3 regions of the Labrys sp. HAY1-8F genome follow, and region 1 is predicted to be linked to each of the others. Evidence: predicted binding sites of a transcription regulator. Region 1 holds the regulator's gene; each other region holds the start of a gene.
The links. The regulator LexA, encoded in region 1, represses DNA repair genes until DNA is damaged. The targets are predictions, from matches to a motif close to TGTTCNNNNTGTGTTCNG.
Positions count from the first base shown of each region.

Region 2: the regulator LexA is predicted to act here: its motif matches at 1,061-1,078, upstream of uvrA (excinuclease ABC subunit UvrA).
Region 3: the regulator LexA is predicted to act here: its motif matches at 1,141-1,158, upstream of ssb (single-stranded DNA-binding protein).

Region 1 is NZ_JBPGWZ010000002.1:5,464,249-5,466,511, forward strand. Features, by position in the region: gene ACR9ZN_RS34335 (pentapeptide repeat-containing protein) at 1-471, opposite strand, end outside; gene lexA (transcriptional repressor LexA) at 498-1,214, opposite strand; gene ACR9ZN_RS34345 (molybdopterin molybdotransferase MoeA) at 1,327-2,263, opposite strand, start outside.
Region 2 is NZ_JBPGWZ010000002.1:271,752-274,014, forward strand. Features, by position in the region: gene uvrA (excinuclease ABC subunit UvrA) at 1-985, opposite strand, end outside; gene arfB (alternative ribosome rescue aminoacyl-tRNA hydrolase ArfB) at 1,112-1,555, shown strand; gene ACR9ZN_RS10215 (HAD family hydrolase) at 1,640-2,263, opposite strand, start outside.
Region 3 is NZ_JBPGWZ010000002.1:611,993-614,255, reverse strand. Features, by position in the region: gene ACR9ZN_RS11885 (hypothetical protein) at 1-182, shown strand, start outside; gene ACR9ZN_RS11880 (hypothetical protein) at 446-886, opposite strand; gene ssb (single-stranded DNA-binding protein) at 1,306-1,797, shown strand; gene ACR9ZN_RS11870 (MarC family protein) at 1,936-2,263, opposite strand, start outside.

The sequences.
Region 1 (2,263 bases):
GGCCTGGGTGAAGTCGAGGCGGCGTAGCGTGGACTTGCGAAAGGAAAAGGCCGGCAGTTTCGCCGACATAAGCAAGACCTCCTCGAAAACGAGCCCGAATGCGGCGATTTCCGAGAGATCCGCGCCTGTCAGCTTGCAGCCGGTAAAAACCGCCGAGGCTGCTTTGGCGCGTCGAAAGCTGGCATTGCTGTAGTCACCCGTGCGGAATGCAGCATCTTCGAGGTCGGTGCCACGGAAATCGGCACCGCCCGCCTTGCAATTGCGCCATAGCGTATTCGCGAGCTTGGCGCCGACCAGCTTGGCATTTTTGAGAATGCAACGCTCGAACGACCAGTGGGACAGGTCGAGACGCGAAAGATCGCATTCCTCCAGTTCACAATCGACAAGGCAATACGGCGCGCGCTCCTTGAGCAACCGCTCGACGTCACGGCGTTCCAGAGCGTGGCCGCTGACTGTATGAAGGCCAGTCATTGCAAGCGAACCAAATTCGCATGCTCTCAATATCGGCGGAACAGGCCCACCAATTTACCCTGGATCTGTACCCTGTCCGGGCCGAAAATACGGGTTTCGTAAGCCGGATTGGCCGCCTCCAGCGCAATGGAGGCGCCGCGCTTGCGCAAGCGCTTCAGCGTGGCTTCCTCATCGTCGATCAGGGCTACCACGATATCGCCGGTATCGGCATGGTCCTGGCGGCGGATCAGCACGGTGTCATTGTCGAAGATACCAGCTTCGATCATTGAATCACCGCGCACTTCCAGGGCGAAATGATCACCTGAGGACAGCATTTCCGGCGTAACGCTGATGGTATGGCTCTTGGTCTGGATGGCGGAGACCGGCGTACCGGCGGCGATGCGTCCCATCACCGGGACCAGAACCGGCCGGCCGACATCCTCGTCCATTTCCGGCCTGACGGGGCGGACCTTGCCGAGATTGCCCTCGATCACGTTGGGGCGGAAGCCCCGCTGCGAAGAGGCCAGCGACAGGCCGCCTGGCACGGCGGATTCGGGCAGGCGTACCACTTCGAGCGCGCGTGCCCGGTTTGGCAGGCGCCGGATGAAGCCGCGCTCCTCCAGAGCCATGATCAGGCGGTGGATGCCGGACTTGGAGCGCAGGTCCAGCGCCTCCTTCATTTCATCGAAGGAGGGGGGCACGCCCTGTTCCTTCAGGCGCTCATGAATGAACCGAAGCAATTCGTGTTGTTTCTTGGTCAGCATGGCTTTCCCGTCGTGGCGGCCGCGAATCACGGTGAAGGTGTAAACAAAACAAGAACAGTGCTACATGTTCCTACTGTGTTCTGCAACTGTGAAGTTCAGGTTAAGGGTAGCGTCAATAGCCGGCCGCACGAAGATCGATGATCTCGCAGATATCGCCTGGTTTTGCTTCCGGCGCAAAGGGCGGCCGGACAACCAGACAGTCGGCATGCTGCATCACACTCACCAGCGACGAATCCTGCAGCGCCAGCGGTTTCACCTTGAGGATGTCTGACGTGTCGTCAAGCACGAAGCGGGCACGGATATAGTCTTCACGAACGTCGTTGGCTGGCCAAGCGCTGGCGAAGACGGCCTTGCGGCGGGACAGACCCGCATCGGCCCGCCCCAGCAACGTACGCAACAAGGGTACCAGGAAGAGGACGCCGCAGACCACCGAGGATACCGGATTGCCGGGCAGGCCGAGGATATGCATTGAGCCAAGCCGCCCGTGCAGCAGGGGCTTGCCCGGGCGCATGGCGATCTTCCAGAAGCCGAGCCGCATGCCTTCGCGGGTGAGCGCGGTCTGGATCAGATCGTGATCGCCGACCGAAGCACCGCCGATGGTGACGAGCACATCCGCCTTCTCGGTACGAGCCCGCCGAACGGCAGCTTCCAGGGCCGGGAAGTCGTCGCTGGCGATGCCGAGGTCGAGCACTTCGCCCCCCTCGGCCTCGACCAGTGCCCGAATGGCGAAATTGTTGGAGGCGACGATCTGATTCTCGCCGATGGCTTGACCGGGCAGTACCAATTCATCGCCGGTCGCGAGAATAGCAACTTTGGGGCGGCGGCGGACCGGCAGGGCAGGATGATTCATGGCCGCGGCAAGCGCTATGTCGCGGGGACCGATGACGGTGCCTGATGTCAAAGCCTCCCGTCCTTCGGCAAAGTCCAGGCCACGGGCCCGGATATGCTGGCCGAGCCTGGCCGCCGCCTCCACGATGACGCGATTGCCCTCGCGGCTCGTGTGCTCCTGGATCACCACTGTGTCGGCGCCATCCGGCACGGGCGCACCC
Region 2 (2,263 bases), 5.2 Mb from region 1:
GCGCCAGCGCGCCCTTGCGCAGCGACAGGGTCTCGTCGGGCACCACCAGGACGGGATCGACCGTCATCTCGGTGCCGATGCCGTCGCAGGACGGGCAGGCGCCAAAGGGGTTGTTGAAGGAGAACAGCCTGGGCTCGATCTCCGGAATGGTGAAGCCGGAAACCGGGCAGGCGAATTTCTGGCTGAACATCACGCGCTTGGATGAGCCGTCGGCCTCCTTCTGATCGGCCAGTTCGACCACGGCGATGCCGTCGGCCAACTCCAAGGCCGTCTCGAAGGAATCAGCCAGGCGGCTGGCGATATCGGCGCGCACCACGATGCGGTCCACCACCACGTCGAGATCGTGCTTGAGCTTCTTGTCGAGGGCGGGGGCGTCGGCGATCTCGTAGAAGGTACCGTCGATCTTGACACGCTGGAAGCCGCGCTTGAGGAAGTCGGCGAGTTCCTTGCGATATTCGCCCTTGCGCCCGCGCACCACCGGCGCGAGCAGGAACAGCCTGGTGCCCTCTGGCATGGCCATGACGCGATCGACCATCTGGCTGACGGTCTGACTTTCGATCGGCAGCCCAGTCGCCGGCGAATAGGGAATGCCGATACGAGCCCAGAGCAGGCGCATATAGTCGTAGATCTCGGTGACTGTCGCCACCGTCGAGCGGGGATTGCGCGAGGTCGTCTTCTGTTCGATCGAAATCGCGGGCGACAGGCCGTCGATCTGGTCGACGTCCGGCTTCTGCATCATTTCGAGGAATTGGCGCGCATAGGCCGAAAGGCTCTCGACATAGCGGCGCTGTCCCTCGGCATAGATGGTGTCGAAAGCGAGCGAGGACTTGCCCGAGCCGGACAGGCCGGTGAACACCACGAGCTTGTCACGCGGGATTTCCAGATCGACATTCTTGAGATTGTGCTCGCGCGCGCCGCGCACGGTAATGAAGCGGCGGTCGGCAGGCGACGGAACAGCGCTGCCGGAGATGGGGCGGCCAGACATACGGACGATCCTGTGGGCTTTTGTCGAGAGATAGGCGCTTTGGCTCGCAAATTGAAGGAGGGCTGGTGAAAAAACAAGAACAATTCGTGAACTTATCCGCAAAATTTTGCGGCACACCGAGTTCCGATGGGTTATGCACGCGCCATGATCGAGATTAACCCCACCTTGTTCATCGACGAGCGCGAGATCGATGAGGACTTCGTGCGCTCCTCGGGGCCCGGCGGACAGAATGTCAACAAGCTGTCGACGGCGGTGCAGTTGCGCTTCAATATCCGCAGGTCGCCCTCGCTCCCGAACGACATCGCCATCCGTGCCCAGAAGCTGGCGGGCAGGAAGCTGACGCAGGAGGGCGTGCTGGTGATTGTTGCCCAGCGCTTCCGCACCCAGGAGCGTAATCGCGAGGACGCGCGCGAGCGGTTGGTCGCTCTCCTGCGGGAGGCCGCCACGCCGCCGCCGCCGCCCCGCAAGGTGACGAAGCCCTCCAAGGCCGCCAAGGCGCGGCGGCTGGAATCGAAATCGCGCCGCTCAAACGTGAAATCGCTGCGTGGCGGCAAGTTCTCCGTGGATTGAGGTCCGGCCGAGGACGAAGCCCGGGCCCGGCAAATCGGAGCTTTTGAGATTTCGCCGTTTGCTTTTCGGGGCAGACTGCCGGGATCAGGCCAGGATGCGCGCCTTCACTTCGTCCATCGTCTCGGCGATGTAGTCGGCACCGGCTGCCACCAGGGTTTCCTCGCTGGGGGGCATATGATGCAGTCCGCCGACAAAGCCGATCACCGTCATGCCGGCGGCCTTGGCTGCCTTGATGCCGACCACGCTGTCCTCGACCACCACGGTCTTGGCGGGATCCACACCGAGAGCCCTCGCGGCATGCAAAAACAGGTCCGGGGCCGGTTTTCCCTGTGCCACCAGATTTGCGCTGAAGATGTTGGGATAGACGAGCTCGAACAGGTTGGTGATGCTGAGGCCGAGACCGAGCTTGGCCGGCGGGCTGTTGGAAGCCACGCAAAAGGGCATCGGCAGGGTTTGGAGCACTTCGCGCACGCCCGGAATCGGTTCCAGACGCGCCACATAGGCGGCCCGAAGCATGCGGCGCGTAGTCTCGGCATGGTCCGGTGGCAGCTTGAGCCCGAAATCCTGCTCGAAACGCTCTTCCAAGGCTTCCTGGGTCAGACCGAGAAAGCGCTGCATCACGTCATGCGGGGTGACTTTTACGCCGAGGGCCGACAGGGCCTCGGCTTCGACTTCCGCCGACAGGATCTCGCTGTCGACGAGAACGCC
Region 3 (2,263 bases), 4.9 Mb from region 1:
GGCTGGCCAAGACCGGTGCTGACGGCAAGGCCGTCTGGGACGTCGACTTCGACGCGGCAACCAAGGCCGTGAGCGTCAATGGCCAGGTGCTCAGCGCCGGCAACGGCGGTGGAGCCGCACCTGGTGCCGGCGGCGGTGACGAAGGCGGCGACGATGAAGGCGAGGGCGACAACGCCCAATAAGGAGCGATTGTCGATCCCAAGGTCGATGCAATGAATGGGGGCAGGCGCGAGCCTGCCCCTTTCGTTTGGAACCAACGGCTTTTCGCCAACGAGACGGAATCGCCTAGACTTGTAGAGACGTGCCGGAACGCAGCGTTGGGACAAGCGTTCGCATGTGAACACGCTTTGCTCGCGGCCAACGCCAAGGGGAGAGATCGAGAGCCAAAGAAAAACCCCCGCGGATCGCTCCACGGGGGTGATGATTTCGGCCTCGAAGGAAAGGCTTAGTCGGCCTTGGCTTCACCAGCCGCTTCGCCCGAAGCCGGCTGCTGGGTCGGTTCGGCGGCGCGCGCATTGTGCATCGGGCGGATCGTCTGGAAGGAGGCGCGCTCCTGAACCGCCGGACGGCCGGTCAGGCTGACGACGTCACGGCGGATCGAGGCGATCAACTCGCGGATGGAGCCGCTGTCGCCGTCGGGACGATATTCCTCGCCGAGCACGTCCAGCTTGGCGCAGAGCTCGACGGCGTTCTTGGCGGGGGCGCGGGAGATCGAATTGGCGATGGAGCGCAGCTCGGAGACCAGTTCGTCGCGCAGCCCCTTCTGGTCATCCGCATCGATGATCGGGGAAGCGAGCATGCCGCGCAAAGCGGCGCGCCGCAAACCCAGAGCCGCTACCGTGTTGGCTCCGTCGGTCGCTTCGCGCTGTTGTCCTGGTCCTGCCATTTTGCTGCCCTCGTATGGAACTAAGAATGAGTGTGCGGATCCCCTGCACGCCCAATGTGGCGAAAGAGCGATGACGGAAAGCGCGGTTCTGATTTTCGACCTGCTTGTTGGGCAAGTTATCGGGCAAAGGCAAGGTTTTCTTGGCCAGATGCCGCAGATTCCCACATGATTCGAGGCGGAACGACAGACTGCGGTATGGTGTGGTCTTTGGGGTGGTTTGGTAAGCGGATCGTTAAGGCGGGCGCTTGCATTGCACGAACAAATGTGGAACAAAACTAATTGTGCACGAAGCCAATTCCCTTGCAGGCGTGGCGCCGGGAGCATGCTAGAGCAGAAATGATGGAGGCGCCTTTCGGGGTGCCATGGGGCGTGCAGGGCGGTTCGGCCGGCACGCTGTGAAGCGAAGGAAGGAAGCCTCGATGTCGGGCTCGGTGAACAAGGTCATTCTGGTCGGTAATCTCGGCCGCGATCCTGAAGTGCGGCGGCTCAATTCGGGCGAGCCGGTCGTCAACCTCCGTATCGCCACGACGGAAAGCTGGCGCGACAAGGCCACCGGCGAACGCAAGGAGAAGACCGAGTGGCACAGCGTGGTCATCTTCAACGAGGGGCTGGCACGCATCGCCGAGCAATATCTGAAGAAGGGTGCCAAGGTTTACCTCGAGGGCCAGCTGCAGACCCGCAAATACAATGACGCTTCGGGCGTGGAAAAATATTCCACCGAGATCGTGCTGCAGCGCTATCGCGGTGAAATGACACTGCTGGACTCGCGCGGCGGCGGTGGGCAGGGTGAGGGCGCCCGGGACTATCAGGGCAATGATTTCGGCTCGTCGAGCCCGATGGAGCGCCGTCCGGCACCGGCCGGTTCGAGCAAGTTCTCCTCGGCCGACATGGACGACGACATCCCGTTCTGACGTCGGAACAGACCCGTCGACAAGGTGCCTGAAGCGCCGGTCACGTCTCGTGGCCGGCGTCTTGCTTTTGTGCGCGATCGAAGGCTCGGTCATCGCCCTGCCGAGACGGAGAAATGGTGTCGAACGCAGTGCGGGCCCTTATCCGGTCACGATCGCCCTGACGCCATCGACGATGAACTGCACCGCCAGGGCCGACAGGACGATGCCGAGAAGTCGGGTCAGCACGACATTGCCGGTGATCCCCAGCAGCTTGTTGATCACGCCGGCAAGGCGGAAGGAGACGTAGCAGCAGGCCGTCACGAAGGCGATGACGAGAAACAGGGATGCGAATTTGGCCGGCTCGCCATGGGTCTGGGCCGATAGCAACATCACGGCCGTGATGGCGCCGGGACCGGCAATCAAAGGGATGGCGAGCGGGAAGGCAGCGACATTGGAGATGAAGTCCTTGGTGATGGCGGTCTCCGCA